DNA from 4 places in the Sphingobacterium zhuxiongii genome. Region 1 is predicted to be linked to each of the others. Evidence: riboswitches for the same ligand, from Rfam matches in the RefSeq annotation. Region 1 holds a riboswitch; each other region holds the start of a gene.
What was found. A riboswitch is a leader RNA that binds a small molecule or an ion and turns the genes downstream of it on or off. The one in region 1 is predicted to bind S-adenosylmethionine.
Positions count from the first base shown of each region.

Region 2: another riboswitch for S-adenosylmethionine. It lies ahead of metE (5-methyltetrahydropteroyltriglutamate--homocysteine S-methyltransferase); the one in region 1 lies ahead of GFH32_RS05750 (O-acetylhomoserine aminocarboxypropyltransferase/cysteine synthase family protein).
Region 3: another riboswitch for S-adenosylmethionine. It lies ahead of GFH32_RS11280 (5-oxoprolinase); the one in region 1 lies ahead of GFH32_RS05750 (O-acetylhomoserine aminocarboxypropyltransferase/cysteine synthase family protein).
Region 4: another riboswitch for S-adenosylmethionine. It lies ahead of GFH32_RS15950 (methylenetetrahydrofolate reductase); the one in region 1 lies ahead of GFH32_RS05750 (O-acetylhomoserine aminocarboxypropyltransferase/cysteine synthase family protein).

Region 1 covers NZ_CP045652.1:1,316,844-1,321,571, forward strand. The annotation lists gene GFH32_RS05735 (sigma-54-dependent transcriptional regulator) at 1-696, shown strand, start outside; gene GFH32_RS05740 (LPXTG cell wall anchor domain-containing protein) at 762-941, opposite strand; gene GFH32_RS05745 (homoserine dehydrogenase) at 1,105-2,286, opposite strand; gene GFH32_RS05750 (O-acetylhomoserine aminocarboxypropyltransferase/cysteine synthase family protein) at 2,340-3,647, opposite strand; SAM riboswitch class I at 3,884-3,997, opposite strand; gene GFH32_RS05755 (hypothetical protein) at 4,176-4,610, opposite strand; gene dapA (4-hydroxy-tetrahydrodipicolinate synthase) at 4,722-4,728, opposite strand, start outside.
Region 2 covers NZ_CP045652.1:3,638,003-3,642,730, forward strand. The annotation lists gene GFH32_RS15435 (sensor histidine kinase) at 1-101, shown strand, start outside; gene GFH32_RS15440 (response regulator transcription factor) at 121-810, shown strand; SAM riboswitch class I at 1,105-1,204, shown strand; gene metE (5-methyltetrahydropteroyltriglutamate--homocysteine S-methyltransferase) at 1,273-3,582, shown strand; gene GFH32_RS15450 (APC family permease) at 3,650-4,728, opposite strand, start outside.
Region 3 covers NZ_CP045652.1:2,627,347-2,632,074, forward strand. The annotation lists gene GFH32_RS11270 (transglycosylase domain-containing protein) at 1-104, opposite strand, end outside; gene rpoN (RNA polymerase factor sigma-54) at 333-1,796, shown strand; SAM-I-IV-variant riboswitch at 2,155-2,249, shown strand; gene GFH32_RS11280 (5-oxoprolinase) at 2,307-2,564, shown strand; gene GFH32_RS11285 (DUF2891 domain-containing protein) at 2,774-3,871, opposite strand; gene GFH32_RS11290 (DUF937 domain-containing protein) at 3,946-4,617, shown strand; gene GFH32_RS11295 (threonine aldolase family protein) at 4,701-4,728, shown strand, end outside.
Region 4 covers NZ_CP045652.1:3,757,551-3,762,278, forward strand. The annotation lists gene GFH32_RS15945 (glycosyltransferase family 117 protein) at 1-907, opposite strand, end outside; gene GFH32_RS15950 (methylenetetrahydrofolate reductase) at 1,093-2,049, opposite strand; SAM riboswitch class I at 2,095-2,192, opposite strand; gene rimM (ribosome maturation factor RimM) at 2,273-2,800, opposite strand; gene GFH32_RS15960 (SusC/RagA family TonB-linked outer membrane protein) at 3,157-4,728, shown strand, end outside.

The DNA.
Region 1 (4,728 bases):
AACGGTGGTACCTTGTTTTTGGATGAGATTGGCGATATGAGCTTATCAGCCCAAGCAAAAGTACTTCGTGCCTTACAGGAACATAAAATTACACGTGTAGGAGGGGAGAAAGAGATCGATGTCAATGTACGTGTGATCGCGGCAACAAATAAGAATTTATTGCAGGAGATTGAAGACGGTAATTTCCGCATGGACTTGTATCACAGATTAAGTGTAATCTTAATCCATGTGCCTTCCTTAGCAGAGAGAAAAGATGATATTCCAACTTTGGCTACTGCATTCTGCGAAGAAATATGTGCTGAATATAGTATGCCAGTAAAGCAAATCACGCCTGACGGGATGAAAGCTCTACAATCTTTACCTTGGACTGGGAATATTCGCGAGCTTCGTAATATGATTGAGCGTTTAATCATTCTTTGCGATAAGAAGATTACGGAAGTAGATGTACGCATGTTTGCTAACCCAGAAAGCATTTCTTCAGTTCCTAAATCAACCGGTTCCTCTGATAGCGCAGAAGGATTTGATTTTGAGCAATTTACTTCATTTCAGGATTTTAAAGATTACTCCGAATGCGAGTTTATCAAATATAAGCTAGAAAAGAATAACTGGAATGTCTCGAAGACGGCAGATGATTTAGATATTCAACGTAGTCACTTGTATAGCAAAATTGAAAAATTTGGTTTAAAGAGAGACTAAAGAAAAAGGAATTAAAATAAAAAGCCTCGCAATTTGCGAGGCTTTTTATTTTTCTAGCTATAATCCTAGTCGTTGAATTTTCTTTTCTGCTTTCTATAAAGCATAAAGATTACGACCACTAATAAAATCACACCAATCACTGCATAGGATGAATTTGACGTTTTATGGACTTGCGAAGTACTATCTTGCGCGAAAGCGCTGATTGCCGCCACATTCATCAATGCCAAGACATTCCATTTTCTCATAATACTCAGAATTTAAAGTTTATTTTTAAATATAGTAAATATATTAAGCAAAAACCATGTCATTTATTTTTCTAAAATAAAATTATTTTTAAGGATGGAGAGAATTGGTAGGTAATTACGAAAAAAAAGCGCAATAATTATTGCGCTTTTCTTCTTTTCAATTTTAGATTATTTCGGCTATGAAATTTCCTTGCTGATGAATGATCGATCTTTTATCAATTATCTCTTGGATGTTTATCGTACCAATCACATATTTGTGATTTTCACTGTAGAAACGCTCGGAGATATTGATGAAATTAATATTTTCTAAGATATCTTCCTCTTCATATCTGAAATATGCAGTAATTGTATAGTCTTTCGTGTATTTTACACGCTCGGCATCTAAATGTTTTTTGTATTCATAACGATAATCATATCGTAATGCCGTAATATCAGATAATACTGCTGATCCTGTCGGGTGTCCTCCAGCGCCTTTACCTAAGAAAAATTGTTCATCGGCAAATGCCGCTTTTACTAACACTCCATTGTATTCATTCTCAACATTAAAGAGGATATTAGACTTTTTAATGAATTTCGGAAGAACATATAGAACCACTTGTTTATTGTCAATTTCTTTGGCTAATGGAATCAACTTGATCTTATAGTCTTTCTCGCGAGCATAGCGTATATCAGCGTCTCCTAGCGTATCAATTCCTAGATTCAAGATCTCTTCTGGATTAATGTATAATCCATAAGCATGAGAAGCAACAATAGCTAATTTGAATTTCGGGTCAAAACCGCCAACATCTAATGTTGGGTCGGTTTCTGCGAATCCTAAATCTTGCGCTTTTTTTAGTGCAACATCATAACTCTGACCTTCATTGAATATTTTCGATAGAATATAGTTTGAAGACCCATTGAAAATACCACTTACAGAATGCAATAGTTCATTGTCATAGTACTCTTCTAAATTACGAATGATTGGAATACTTCCGCAGACAGCACCTTCATATAGCAAAGAAGTGCCGTGTTGATGTTGAATCTCAACAAGTTCTTCTAAATGCGTCGCAATCATTTTCTTGTTTGCTGATACGACATTTTTGCCAGTAGATAGGGCGCGTTTCGTTATTTCAAATGCTGCATCAGCATCATCAATTAGCTCAACTACCGTATTAATTTCAGGATCATCTAATATGACATTCGCATCCGTGGTAAATAGTTCAGCTGGGAGACTTCTTTTCTTATCTGCATTTTTGATTACAAACTTCTTAATCTCTAGATTTAAATCCTTCGTTTTGATGATATCGTATAATCCTTGGCCGACTACGCCGAATCCAAACATCCCGATAACCAGTTTTTTACTCATGGTATACTTTTAGTGTGCTCTTTTCTTTTTTTATATTCTACTAATCGTTCAAACTATTTGATTTTCTCAAATGCTTGTTCTAGATCTGCTTTGATATCCTCGATGTGTTCAATACCAACTGACAATCTTAATTGTCCTGGTGCTACCCCTGCTTTTAATTGATCTTCAGCACTCAATTGTTGATGGGTTGTTGCTGCTGGATGAATAATTAGCGTTTTCGCATCTCCAACATTCGCAAGGTGACTAATTAATTGAAGAGAGTCAATAAATTCATTTGCTTTTTCAACTCCGCCTTTTACCGTGAACGATAGCACTGCTCCATAACCATTCTTCAAATACTTTTGTGCATTTTGATGATAAGGATGATTCTTTAATCCTGGGTAGCTTACTTTCTCAACTTGAGGATGAGCATCTAACCATTGTGCAATTTCTAACGTATTGTCAACATGTCGTTGAACACGAAGTGATAATGTTTCCAAACCCTGTACTAATAAGAACGAGTTGAAAGGTGATAGGGCAGGGCCAAAGTCTCTTAATCCTTCAACACGTGCTCTAATTGCAAATTGAATATTTCCAAAAGGTCCGTTTTCACCGAATACGTCAGCAAATACAAGTCCATGATATCCTTCAGAAGGTTCAGAGAATTGCTTGAACTTACCATTCCCCCAGTTGTAGTTACCACCATCGATGATGACACCACCAATACTAGTTCCATGACCGCCAATCCATTTGGTTGCTGATTCAACAACGACATTAGCACCATGTTCTAAAGGTTTAAATAAATAACCACCAGCACCGAATGTGTTATCAACGATTAAAGGCAAATCATGTTTTTTAGCTACAGCCGAGATGCGTTCGAAATCAGGGATGTTATAGCTCGGGTTTCCGATTGTCTCTACGTAAATAGCTTTTGTTTTATCATCGATTAATGCTTCGATATTGTCTGCGTCTGTATCTGCTGCAAAACGAGCTTCGATACCTAATCGTTTGAAAGATACTTTGAATTGGTTATAAGTACCGCCGTAAAGATTTGCACCAGAAACAAAGTTGTCGCCTGCTTCCAAGATATTCGTTAGTGCGATAAATTGAGCTGCCTGTCCCGATGCAACTGCAACTGCTGCAACACCTCCCTCTAAAGCTGCAATGCGTTTTTCAAACACATCGGTTGTAGGGTTCATGATGCGGGTATAGATATTTCCGAATTGTTTTAATGCGAATAAATTAGCTCCATGTTCTGCATTGTTGAAAACATATGAGGAAGTTTGATAGATTGGTACGGCCCTAGATCCTGTAGTTGGGTCAACTTCTTGTCCTGCATGTACCTGTAATGTTTCAAATTTTAAGTTTTTAATATCAGCCATTGTTGTAGATTTTTAAAATGATAAATAATGAATTGTTTTCTTTTTTGTGTTGCTTTTGGTCGTCTTGTAAAGGTATGTAGATTCCACAACGGTAGAACCCAGTTAGATACCGACGACTATCGCATTCGTGAACAGGTGTTCACGACGAAAAAGAAAGTATTGGAGCACTTGCTAGTCGGTTTTCCGCTAGAATATCCAATTAAAGAATTTGAAATAGTTGAAGTCATAGTCTATGTCATTTATATGCTCCGCAGCTTAATTGCTTTGGACAGGAATTGGCACCTTTTCAATCGCTATTGAAGGTTGCCAGTGGGTCTTTGAGCCAGTCTCTCGCCACTTCTTTATAAATCAAGACCAATCGATTGGAAGGGTTTTGATTAGGTACCGATTGCTCGGCACTGCGCAAATATACATTGCCAAATTCAATTTTGCAATGTTTTTTTAATAAACGAGCTTCCGAACTCGATAAATCTTGAAATTATCGAAAGCGGAAGCTCGTAAAAATATAATATTAGTAAATGCGAAGGCTTAGTAAGATCCAGCCTTTATATCACGCATCTGTATAATTTGATCGACGATGTAAACGGTATTACCACGCCATGGTAAAGCTCCTTTATATTCTTTGTAATGCAAATCAAAAACTTTACCGCTATTCACTTCGAGGATTCGGTAAATAGAGTCGTTTTCTATAGAGAACTCAAACTGATTACTCGTTAACCCTGTTCCTGCCTTGCTCGTACCAAAGCCCTCTTGAATCAGTTTACCCTCATAGGTTTTAAATAGATTTCCTTTCTTTACAGCATAATTCAGGACTCCAGATTTGACTCCTTCACCAAATACAAAATAGTATTTCCAATAAATCAGACCGCCGCCTAACAAGACTAGAATTAAAAGCGTCCAACTGATAAACTTACGAATTGCCGATCCACCTTTTTTAGGGACTTGGTTTGTTGTGGTTTCCATGTTAAGATTATTTTGTCAGCAAACCACAAAAAAGATACCTAAAATATAGAAGTTTATGGTAATCAGTTTCAATAGTAGCTATATGTCCGCAAATAAAATTGAAAATGTAAGCTAAGCT
Region 2 (4,728 bases), 2.0 Mb from region 1:
AACGCCTGAATGGAAAAATCACTGTAAAAAGTGAAAAAGACAAGGGCACGCAATTTGAAGTAACTTTACCATTAAAGCATTCCTCGAAAGAGGTTGCTTAATAAATAGCAAAGGAAATATATGAATCAAAAAATATTATTAGCGGAAGATGATCCAAATTTGGGCGATCTTTTAAAAGACTACCTTGAATTAAAAGGCAAATTTGATGTTGTATTGAGCAAAGATGGTCAAGAAGCGTTAGAAGCCTTTAGAAAGGATAATTTTGACTTATGCATCCTGGATGTTATGATGCCTAAAAAAGATGGTTTTTCTTTAGGAAAAGATATACGTAAGATTAATCAAACCATTCCCATAATTTATGCAACAGCAAAAGGAATGATGGAAGATAAGACACAAGCTTTCGAACTTGGAGGTGATGATTATATCACGAAACCTTTTCGCGTCGAGGAGCTTCTTTTGAGAATTAATGCACTTTTAAAACGTGCAGCAAAAGATAAAGAAGAAGAGCTTGCAGACAAATTTGAAATTGGCGATTACTTTTTCGACTATACCAGTCAAATCATTTCGTACAAAGGTCAACAACAAAAGCTTTCTACGAAAGAAGCCGAGTTATTGCGTCTTTTATGCCTAAAGAAAAACGACGTGCTAACACGCGAAGAAGCTTTAGTCAAAATTTGGCATGATGACAATTATTTCACAGGTCGTAGTATGGATGTATTCTTGAGCAAATTAAGAAAATACCTAAAAGAAGATCCAAATGTGGAAATTGTAAATGTTCATGGTAAGGGTTATAAGCTATTGGTCAGCTAATTCGACATTGATTATCGCGACAATGTGCATATTAGATTCACCTTTTGCTCAGTCGCAAGCTTTCTAGACAAAATGCTCTCTTAAGAGACCGACAGTATAAGAATAAGCAATCAGTTACAAATCTGATTGCTTATTCTATTTAATGATGAGCGCTTAAATTACTTCGATTGAAGACGTGGTGTTAGCCTCGTAAATACTCCTTGCTTTTTACCAAAAAATCGACATCCGCGAGCTAGTTGGTAATTACTAAATACTTTTTTTGTTTTTTCCATTTCTTCTCCATATCTTAGCCGTCGCTTATAGAGAAAGGCAGAGGGAATAGACCCGATGAAGCCTTAGCAACCTGTCTCTTGACAAGGTGCTAAATTCTACCTTTAAAAAGGAATGATAAGCCAAGCTCACTAGTCCTAAGTGGCCTTCTCTAGCAAAGTAAAATAGTATATTAAATTTATTCAATACTGTATGTTATTAACAAACAACTTAGGTTACCCGCGTGTGGGTGCATTCCGCGAGCTAAAGAAAGCTAACGAAGCTTACTGGGCGAAAAAAATTAGCGCGGAAGAATTATTGCAAGCTGGACTGAAAATCCGTGAAGGCAACTGGAAGACTCAAAAAGATGCAGGTATCGATTTGATCCCATCGAATGATTTTTCTTTTTATGATCAAGTACTAGACTTATCTTTAACAGTAGGCGCTATCCCTGCTCGTTACAATTCATTATTAAATAAAATCGATCGCCAATATAACTTAGATTTATATTTTGCAATGGCGCGTGGTTTCCAAGAAGGCGGCGTAGATGTTACTGCCATGGAAATGACAAAATGGTTTGATACTAACTATCACTATATTGTTCCTGAGTTTGTAAAAAACCAAGAATTTAAATTGACTTCAGAGAAGTTCTTAAGTGAATATAATGAAGCAAAAAAATTAGGCATTGAAACTAAACCAGTTTTCATTGGCCCAATCTCTTATTTATTATTAGGTAAAGAAAAAGAAAACGGATTTAATCGTATCGATCTAATCGACAACTTACTTCCGGTTTACGAAGAAATCCTATCTAAACTTGCTGATGCAGGTGCTCAATACGTTCAAATTGATGAGCCATTCTTGGCATTAGATATTGATGATGCGACTCGCGCTCTATACGGTAAAGTTTTCGAAAAACTTGCTGCTGCTGCGAAAGGCGTTAAATTAATCGTTGCAACTTACTTTGAAGCTTTACGTGACAACGAAGACACAGCAGTTAGTCTTCCTGTACATGCACTTCACCTTGACCTTGTTCGTGGTGAAAAACAGCTTGACACTATATTATCAAAAATCCCAGCTTCATTAACTTTATCATTAGGTATTGTTGAAGGTAGAAATATCTGGAAAAATGATTACGAAAACTCTTTATTAAAAATCAAACAAGCAGTAGATGCTTTAGGTAAAGACCGCGTATGGGTTGCTCCTTCTTCATCTTTATTGCACGTTCCTTTTGATTTAGATAATGAGCAAAATGAAGAATCTCTTCCTGCAGAAGTTAAAAATTGGTTGGCATTCGCTAAACAAAAATTAGCGGAAGTAAAAGACCTTGCTGTATTGGCAGAAGGCGAAGTTGACGCAGCGACACAAGATCGTTATGCATCAAACAAAGCAGCTGCTGAAAGCCGTCGTACATCTCCATTAATCCACAAACCAGAGGTTAAGGAACGCGTAAGTAATATTACAGATGACGATGCTAAGCGTACTTCAAATTTTGACGCACGTAAAGCTGCTCAACAAGCTAAATTTAACTTACCAGGTTTTGCGACTACAACAATTGGTTCATTCCCTCAAACAAAAGATGTTCGTAAGTGGAGAGCTGATTTGAAAAAAGGCGCTATCTCTCAAGAACAATACGATAAAGAGATTGCTGAAGAAACCGAGAGAACTATTCGTTTACAAGAAGAATTAGACATCGATGTATTAGTACATGGAGAATTCGAACGTAACGATATGGTTGAATATTTTGGTGAGCAATTAGCAGGATATGCATTTACGCAAAACGGATGGGTTCAATCATACGGTTCTCGTTGTGTTAAACCGCCAGTAATTTATGGAGATGTTTACCGTCCAGAAGACATGACTGTTCGTTGGTCTGCATATGCGCAATCATTAACAAATCGTCCTGTAAAAGGAATGTTAACGGGTCCAGTGACTATCTTACAATGGTCTTTCGTACGTAACGATCAACCACGTTCAACAACTACTTACCAAATTGCTTTAGCAATCTTAGACGAGGTTCAAGCATTGGAAAAAGCAGGTATCAAAATTATTCAAATTGATGAGCCAGCTATTCGTGAAGGATTACCATTGCGTAAAGCTGATCAACAATCATACTTAGATTGGGCAGTTCGTTCATTCCGTGTTTCTTCTTCAAATGTTGACGATGATACGCAGATCCACACACACATGTGTTACTCGGAATTCAACGATATTATCCAAGATATCGCAGCAATGGATGCTGACGTAATTACTATTGAAACTTCACGTTCTCAAATGGAATTATTAGATGCTTTCGCTGACTTCAAATATCCAAATGATATCGGTCCTGGTGTATATGACATCCACTCACCTCGCGTGCCTAGCACCGAAGAAATGGTAAACTTACTTCGTAAAGCGAAAGCAGTAGTTCCTGCTGAGCAATTATGGGTAAACCCTGACTGTGGTTTGAAAACACGTGCATGGCCAGAAACTAAAGCAGCTTTGGAATCAATGGTCGAAGCGGCTAAGATTTTAAGAGCTGAATAAGCTAAGCTTACAGTAATATAAAATATCAATAAAAAGGGTCTGCATTTAATATGCAGACCCTTTTTGTTTAGCTTATATGGTTATCCTTGCTCTCTTTCCTTTTACCTAAATAATAAATTGGGATACCTATTAGGATTAGAATAAATCCTGGCCAGGTATAATTAGGCTTAAATAAAATTAAGAGGACACAGAACACCGTACCTATCAGTAGATATATTAACGGCGTTACAGGATAAAGAAAGGTCTTATAACTACGCTCTAATTCTGGTTTTTTCCAGCGTAGATAAATGACTCCAAACACCGTAATCATGTAGAATATGACAATGACGAAAGAGACCATATCCAATAAGTTCCCATATTGTCCACTTAGACAAAGTAAGGATGCCCAGATTCCCTGTAACCATAAGGATCGTTCAGGAACATCATATTTGTTATTCGCAATTGCCTGTTTTAGAAACAAACCATCCTTCGCCATCGTTTGAAAAACGCGAGCGCCAGAAAGTACAATTCCATTTACACAACCGAAGGTAGATATCATCACTAAGATCGCCATAGCGATCGTTCCAGTGTTTCCAAGAAGTTTCTCTGCGGCAGCAACCGCAACACGATCATTAGCAGCAAAAGCAATCTCATCACGGCTTAACGCGGAAAGGTAAACATAGTTGATTAGCAAGTACAACAACATCACTAAAGTCGTCCCTATTACCATTGAACGAACGACATTGCGTTTCGGATCTTTCATCTCACCAGCAACAAAGGTCACGTTTTCCCAAGCGACACTACTAAAGATAGAGCCTACCATTGCCGCCGCTATCGCACCTAAGAGAGCCGTTCCCGATATACCTGTCCAACCCTCTCCTTTTAAATTCTGAAACGCGTCCCATCCGAAAGCAATATTCTCGGAGAATAAGTTTGACTTGATGAGATAGATCCCTCCAATGACGAGAAGAATCAATGCGATAATCTTTGATGAAGTGAAAAAGAGCTGAACTATCTTTCCGCTTTGAATCCCTTTCGTATTTATGAAAGTGAGGAGTAAGATGACAGCGATTGCAAGAATCTGCATCCATGTAATCATAAAGTTTCCATTCTGATAGAGCGGAGCCGCATCATTCAATTCGGGAAAGATATAGCCTGTAAATTTAC
Region 3 (4,728 bases), 1.3 Mb from region 1:
AACAAGCCCAGAAAGTTGATTTGTACTGCACAAGTGAATAAAATAACAAAATAGATAGCTATCAGTGCAATACGCAAGAATTTGTTTTTGACCCGTCTAAACATGAGGTAAATATGAGCAAAACTTTGGAAAAAACTGTATTAAAACGCTTAAAAATGTACTTAGGTCTAAAAATTAACGAATTTTAACAATTCGCTTTTGGAAGCACTTTTCTCCTTGTGTATGAAGTCTTCAGGCCGCAAAAATTATACCTAAATTGAAATTTGCTAAGGAATATATTGATCTTCATTAAATAATATTCGCTATTTTTACGATGATTTATAATCGGGGACATGTTAAGACAAACACTACAGCAGAAATTACTACAAAAATTATCGCCTCAGCAGATCCAATTTATCAAGCTTCTTCAAGTGCCTACAGTATCATTAGATGCACGCATTAAAGAAGAGCTCGAAGAAAACCCTGCATTAGAAGACGGCAGTTTAGCTAATATGAACGATCCTGTTGAGGAATACCCTGACAAGGATCCCGATGACGATTTCAACTCCGATGAAAACACCTACGAAGACGAGTTCAGCGTAGATGAATATATTCAAGAAGACGACTATAAAGACTATGGATCAGGCTATGATTCAGATGATGACGATAACAAAAAGGAAATGCCTATTGCTATCCAAGATTCATTCTTTGAAAATCTTCAAAATCAACTTGACCTACTTGCCCTTTCCAATAAAGACTATTTAATAGGACAACAAATAATCGGTAGTCTAGACGACGATGGTTATCTTCGACGCCCTATCCCCTCACTAATCGATGATTTAGCCTTCTCTCAAAATATTATTGTAGAAGAGAAAGACGTCGAAGAGATGCTTAAGGTTATCCAAGAATTCGACCCCGCAGGTATTGGTGCGCGGAGCCTGCAAGAATGCTTAGCGATACAGCTTCGCAAAAAAGATCAGGAAAACTCCACGATTCAAAAGGCAATGCAAGTTGTCGAAAACTACTTGGATGAGTTTACCAAAAAGCACTACGATAAAATTGAAAAACAACTGGGCGTTAATTCGGAAGAATTGAAGGATATTGTCAATGAAATATTGAAACTAAATCCTAAGCCTGGAGATTCTGGCGCTGTTGCTGGAAAACAACTGCATATTATTCCCGATTTTCATATTAGTAACAACGACGGCGTACTCCATTTAACCTTAAATGGTAGAAATGCACCCGAACTTCGCGTATCTCGCTCCTACCAAGAAATGTTTGAGCACTATGAAAAAGCAGAGAAAAACGACAAAAAAATGCGTGAGGCTGTACAATTTGTAAAACAGAAATTAGACTCCGCAAAGTGGTTTATCGATGCCATCAAACAAAGACAACAGACTTTGTTGAAAACGATGAACGCCATTATGGAATACCAATACGAGTATTTCTTAACTGGTGACGACCGTATGCTTAAGCCTATGATTCTAAAAGACATAGCTGACCGTATTGAAATGGATATATCAACTGTTTCCCGTGTCGCAAACTCCAAATATGTACAAACAGAGTTCGGTACTTTTCTTTTAAAATCGTTCTTCTCCGAAGCTATTCAAACTGAATCAGGCGAAGAAGTATCAAACAAAGAAGTCAAGAAAATTCTTGAAGAATGTATCGCGAACGAAGACAAAAGAAAACCTCTTGCCGACGAAAAATTAACCGATATTCTAAAAGAAAAAGGATATTCAATCGCTAGACGTACCGTAGCAAAATACCGCGAAGCAATGAATATACCGGTAGCAAGGTTGAGAAAAGAACTGTAGAGAATTTAGTAGGTAGTATTTAGTAGTTAGTAGTTAGAGCTTTGAAAGACGTTCTAAAGCCTATTAGGTTGACGATTACGAGAGTAGACTACCAGATTCTGATGGTATATTGGTATATACTAATGTTTTTTACTTATTCTTTTCAAGCACCTAAGTCTAATTTTATCTCCAAAATTTATCTACTTCTTAGCATAAATTTACTTGTCTAATTTTTATTTCCATCAAACACATCCCCTATTGCAATCACTTTCATTTTTTTTAACACGCTTATTCATAATGTTTTAACATAAAAACAGAATTGATCTCAGCAAAAAAATGAAATAAAATTTGGAAATAAAAAATAAAATCTACTAACTTTGTAGAGTATTCAGAATTGCGATAGCAATACCAACCGAGTGAAGACACCGCGGTGGTAAAACAATACGGGTATTATGCCAAAATAAACGCGATACGCCTTTATTTCACCCTTTCTGAATGCAATTATGGTTCAACATTTTAAATCTTAATTGTATGTCAAACACAAAATCATTACAACAACATTTAGCCGAGCAGTTTCATCACTACTCTACACAAGAACTTGTCGTTCTAAACAATGACATTGTCGAATCGTATTGGGGACAAAGTAAATCTGCTTTCCGATCAGCTTTATTATCCGCACTATCTAGACGCGGGATAGACCTCTCCGCAATTATTTCCAAAGAAGACGGGATTACCCTTATTCAGCGAGTTGCTGTAAAATTGGAGGAAAATAGGTTAATTGTGGTCTAGATGTTAGACATTAGATTTTAGACATTAGATGTTAGATATAAGACGTTAAATATTAGAGTCCAGGTTGAAAAATTTGAAAAATGCTATAACTATTCGGCCAACATCATGGTTGTCGCAATTCTGCTTTATCGCTGGATTCTCAAAACTTTAAAGTCTAATATCTAAAATCTAATGTCTTATCTAATATCTAATGTCTAATATCTAACACTTCACTCCCCTTCACTCAAAGCGTATAAAGCGAAGGTTCCTAACCAATGGGAACCCATATAGTCATCTTTAGCAGATATATTGCCAATGGAATACGCGATATGTTTCTCTGCGAGGAGACGTAATTGTTGGAGTTCGGGAACCTGTTTTGCAATTCCATAAAAGCATGCTGCACGGCTGTAATTTAAACCATCGAGATGTATAAGCTTTCCATCCGTTCTATCTTTCACAGCTGCAGGCTCCAGCTTGAAGTTTTTATCGAATAAAACAGGCATAAAGGTTTCTAACCAAGCATTATACTCTTGCTTGTCCATGAGTTTACTCATTAAGAATGCCTCCTCCAAGCAAGGGGATAAGAAATCATTACCACTAGGTTCATAGGCAAGATTACAATTTATATCCTGCTTAAAATATCGAAGGCCATGCTCTTTAATTGCCGCTTCGAAGGACTTATCCCCCACTGTTCTCGCATAATCGAGCGAAAGTGAAAGACCAAATGCTGTGTTATCATGCTGTCCTGTCCGAATAGGATAAAGCTGCTTAGGAAGATATACTTTAAAACGAGTCACAAGAAGATCTACCAAAGGCTGTAATGCAGCTTGCCAACGCTTTGCATCGGGATCATTCCATGTGTACAATTCTTCTTGCAATTTAAATAACCATGCCCATCCATAAGTTCGCTCGAAGGCTAAATTATGTTCATTCTCGAAAAAAGCCTTTTCAATCGCAACATTTTCCGGAGTGATATGTGTATTTAAAACTTGACGGACTTCCCCATTTGCATCAAGCTCAGGAAATTGCTTCATTAACTTGACGATAGACCAATAACCATGCATTGAAGAATGCCAATCGTAGCAACCATAGAACACAGGACGTAAGGCCTTGGGTGTTTTTAGATCGGCAGCGGACCCAATCGTTTGCCCCAATTTGTTTGGATATTCAACCTGTAAACAGTGTGTTGGTAACGCAAAAATATCCTTGGCTAAAGTAGCGGTAAGGTGAGTTTGTTCGGTCTCAATTTCCTCTTTCTGTTCGCTTTTCGGTTGACATGAAATAAACAATCCAGTCAACAAGAGTGACCCTATAAGTGATTTAAGCATCCGTTTTTAATTTGGCTTTATATTTGAGTTATCAGCAGTAAATTTATAATAATTATAACAAAATAAACCAAAAGATGAATATTACAGATTTAATTTCCGGCGGTGTTGGATCACAAGCCATCAATAGCATTTCAGAAAAATTAGGCGTAGACAAGGATAAAGCTCAATATGTTGTTGCTGCTGCCGTTCCATTGATGATGTCTGCATTGAATTACAACGCGAGCAAAAGCCCTGAGCAAGCGAGTGGCATCCAAAATGCGATCGACAGCAAACATAATGGTAGTATTTTCGACAATCTTGGCGCTTTGTTTAATCAAGGTCCTACCGAAGATGAGGATAAAATCGTAAACCATATGTTTGGTAGAAATACAGACAACGTTAAAGAAACATTATCCGCAAAAACAGGTCTTGACGTCAAAAAAATTGCCGGTATCTTGGCTTTGGTAGCTCCTTTAGTAATGGGATACTTAGGTAAGAAAAAACAAGAAGGTGCTGGACAATCAGAATCCTCAGGCGGAATTGGCGATTTAATTGGTAGTGTCCTTGGTGGTGCTGGCGGCGCAGCTTCGGCTGGCGGTTTAGGTGGCATCTTAGGGAACATCCTCGGCGGATCAAACGACAATGCAGCGCAACCTAGCGCAGGTGGCGGCTTAGGAGACCTTGTAGGCGATTTCTTCAATCAAGATAAAGACAAAGAGTCTAAGGGCGGTATCTTAGACGCTCTAACAGGCATGTTTGGTAAATAAAATTAAGAAGCAATATTTCAAAATAGAAGCCGTAGTGTATGCTACGGCTTTTTTATTTAGTCCCCCTTCGTATATTTGAGTCAATGAAAGAGAAAATAAGCTTCAAAAACG
Region 4 (4,728 bases), 1.9 Mb from region 1:
CAAAGCCAAGAAGAATAAAACTCAAGCTCAGTAAACTTAAATTAAGAAGCACTTTCGAATGACGAACCGAATAATAAAGTCCATAAACAAGGCCCGCGACGATTAGTACAATAAAGACTGTCACACCGGTGCCGAAAGGCATACCTAGCGTATTAACGAAGAATAAGTCAAAATTTGCAGCAAACCGCACACTATACTGAATAACTCCCCATAATACAAAGGCTAGAGCGGATACACCAATCGCTAATGATTTGGATATGCCCTTCCAGTTAATCACTGTTGCTTTTCGGAAGTATATCATTAAAGCAATTACAGGAATAGTCAATAGATTTAATAAATGTACACCAATAGACAGGCCCATAACATAAGCAATTAATATTAACCACTTATTGCTATCTGCTTGATCAGCCCTTGCGTCCCATTTAAGCGCCAACCAGAAAACCACCGCTGTACACAAGGATGACATTGAATAAACTTCCGATTCAATTGCTGAATACCAAAATGAATCTGTAAAGCTATATGCTAATGCCCCCACAATACCAGCTCCAAACACTTGATACAGTTTCGACGAAGTCCATTCTGATTTATTTAATACTAACTTCTTTGCAATAGCTGTAATTGTCCAGAACAGGAATACGATTGTTAATCCGCTACAAATTGCTGATCCTATATTCATCCAATAGGCAATTTTCGAAACATCGCCCATTGCCAAGTTCGAGAACACATTTTGAAGCATTAAAAATAGAGGAGCACCAGGTTGGTGAACAACTTCTAATTTGTACGCAGAAGCGATAAATTCTCCGTTATCCCACCAGCTGCTTGACCTTTCGACAGACATGATATAGATCAAAGTCGCAAGTATTCCACAGCTCCAACCAAGTAGATTGTTTAATTTATTATAATTCATAGCTAGTACAGGTTAGTATTAAAGAAATAAAGATAAATCGAAATTAAGTATCAATGGCTTCCTTAACAAAATTTAACAAGTACCAGTACAGCAGTCATTATAATTGGAATACTACTATGAAAAACAAAAAGAGAACCTCTGCTATAGGGTTCTCTTTTTGTTAAATCTTATATTTAGAAATTGCTCTACACGAGCTTTTCAACTATTTTCTTGGTAGGTCCAGGGTTACTCATTGTATAGAAGTGAAGAACTGGCGCTCCAAATTCAATAAGTTCTTTACACTGTTGAACCAACCACTCCTCACCCACTTGACGTACATCGGCATTGGTTTTACAAGCGTCTACAGCCTCGCTAAGCTCCTCAGGGATATCTAGGTGAAAGATACGAGGTAGCGTGATCAGCTGATTCTTTGTTGTTAGTGGTTTTAAGCCTGGGATAATAGGAACATTGATTCCATGCTCTCTACATTTGGTTACAAATTCTTTGTATTTATTAACGTTGAAAAACATCTGAGTTACAATAAACTCAGCCCCCATTTCTACTTTCTTTTTCAACCATTTGAAATCAGTATTGAAATTTGGCGCTTCAAAATGCTTTTCTGGATATCCCGCTACGCCGATACAAAAATCAGTTTTTTCAGAGAATTCAATATCTTCATGCAAGTAACGTCCATTATTCATATCGACAACCTGCTCCAATAAATCAGTTGCGTAAGCATGCCCACCAACTGTTGGAATAAAGTCTGAATCTCCCTTTCTAGCATCTCCACGTAATACTAACACATTATCTATACCCAAAAAGTTTAGATCTATCAAAGCATTCTCAGTCTCTTCTTTGGTAAATCCACCACAAATTAAGTGCGGAACCGCATCGACTTTATACTTACTCATGATAGCTGCACAAATAGCAACAGTTCCGGGACGCTTACGATAAGCTACGCGTTCCAACAAACCGCTAGAATGCTGCTTATAAAGGTAATCTTCACGATGGTATGTAACATCAATAAATGGAGGTTTGAATTCCATTAGTTCATCCATCGTCTTGAATATACTTTGAATCCCCTGGCCTTTTGCTGGCGGCAATAATTCGAATGAATATAGGGGCTTTCCCTTGGCGTTCTTAATGTGCTCTACGATTTTCATAAAATATTGTTAGGCTTAGAGAAAACACAGCGATATCTGAGTTTCAACTTATCTTTCCCATTGGGGTAGAATTTAGCACCTTGTCAAGGGACAGGTTGCTAAGGCTTCAGCGGGTCTAGTCCCTCTGCCTTTCTCTATAAGCGAGGGCTAATATCGCTAATAGAAGCAAGAACTCAAAATGAAAACCATAAAATAAAAATGAATACGGTAGAAAAGATGTCTTTTACTGCTCGAAATACATATCTATCAGTCCTTCAGGAAGTCGAAGTACAACGACTTGTTCTTCAGGATCAATGCCGACAATAAACTTTTCGTTCAATGGGAACATCACCTCTGTTCCATCCATATCCACTGTTGCAATAAATTGCTGTGGCATTTCTTGAACCTGTGTGATTTCGCCCAACTCTCCTTCTTCTTCCTCTACCGCAAGATAACCGACAAGATCGGTATATCTAAAATCGTCAGGATCACGTTCAGGCTTTTGTGCTAATGGGAGATACATTTTCTTACGCACCAATACTTGCGCTTTATCAATATGATCGATGTCTTCAAATGTAGCATAGGCTGTACTGTTGTTGTGCATCTTTATCTGATCGACAAAATACGGCACAAGTTTCTTATTCACCTCCAAAAAAAGCACATCAAAATCGAGTTCCATGTAGTCTTCAAATTCGAAGAACAATTGTACTTCACCTTTCAAACCGCGGGTTTTACTAACGTAGCCAATATAGAAGCTTTGATCGATTGTCATATGATAAATTTGAATGCAAAAGTACACAAATAATTGAGAAAATAAGTCGCAATGAGCGGTCTTAGACTCCCGTATCAATTTAACAATTAGGAAAATTGAAGATAGGATAAATATTAAAAAATCTTTCCACTATAAGCTGCTGACCTATAGTTGTTGAGCAAACTTATTATGCAATAATATTTAAAGAAAACACTAAAAAAGGCATTTACATGGAGTTGCATATGCAATCGGTTGCATAAAAATGCGCAAACGTTTGAGTTAGAAAAAGGTCGAGTATTGTATTTACAAAAAGTTAATATTGTCGTAACAAGACTAAATTGTGGTAGCCAAAACTACTCATACTAAACACAACAATTATGTGCAAAAAAAGATTTAAAAGAGCCTTTCTTGCCAGTACATTTTATCCAATCACATCGGTACTGACATTAGCTCTACTTACTCCAGATGCTGTTTTAGCGTCAAACCTCAAGGAGTCAAGTTCAATTCATGCTGTTGCTTTTCAGGAAGTAATTTCCGGAACAATCAAAGGTGCCTCAGGACCTTTAAGTGCTGTAACAATTAGCGTCAAAGAAGATCCTAAGACCGTCTCTTCTACTGATGAGAATGGTGCGTTCTCAATCAACGCTAAAGTAGGTCAAACCTTGGTAATCTCTGCAGTAGGTTATGAAAAGGTAGAACGTAAAATCGAGTCAAACAACATGAGCATCGACTTAGAAGAGTCGGTCAATTCATTAGATGAAGTTGTTGTTGTAGGGTACGGTATTCAACAGAAAAAAGAAAGTTTAACGGGTGCATTACAAAATGTTAGTGGACAAAAACTTAGAGATGTAACAACACCATCGGTTGAAAACATGTTAAATGGTAAGGCAGCCGGTGTATATGTTGCTCCAGGAACAGGACGTCCTGGTACGCGTGGCGCCGTTGTTATCCGTGGACAAGCATCTGTTAATGGTGTTACAAGTCCGTTATGGGTTATTGATGGGGTTATCGTTGGTTATTCGCCGGGCGACTTGAATCCAGATGATATCTCCAACTTAACCGTATTAAAAGATGCTGCATCAACATCCATCTATGGTTCTCAAGGTGCCAACGGTGTTGTTGTCGTAACTACAAAAGCGCCAAGAGCACAAAAAATGCAGCTTAGCTATTCGACAAAGCTTGGTTTCAACCAATTGACGAATGGTAATCTTGAAATGATGAATGGTAGCGAGCTATATGATTACTTCGCTTCATTTCAAAATGCAAGTGATATCAAATTTCCTAGATGGAATGAAGATTTAAGAAATTCAAACTTCGATTGGTGGGATGTTGCAGTTCGCAATGGTTTCACTCAAAACCACAATGTTTCATTACAAGGTGGTAACGAGACATTGCAATCCTATTTATCATTAGGGTACTATAATGAGCTTGGAGCTGTTAAAGGATTCAGCTATGACCGCTATAATGTACGTTTAAATACAGTTTACAAACCATTCGAATGGTTAAGTATTAAACCTTCAATCGTTGGAGCGCTAAGAGGTACTGACGATAGACAATATAGCACAGGTGCTATGGTTACCAACCTTCCTTGGGATAGCCCTTACGATGCAGAAGGGAAATTAGTACCACATCGCTACAGTGGATGGGTAAATAATGCGAGTACAAACTATCTTTATGACTTGCAATGGAACCATTCGGATACTAAAAATTACGAGCTACAAGGTAATTTTGACTTCGATGTAAGACTAACCGACTGGTTGACATTTTCATCTGTCAATAGCTACCGTACGAACCTTTACTCATCAGCAGGATATACAGACCCTCGCTCGAACGCAGGAGAAAGTGTTTTAGGACGTATTGCTGAGTATCGATTAGATAACACACGTCGTTATACCAACCAATTATTGAGATTTAACAAAACATGGGACAAGCATTCCTTGAACGGTATT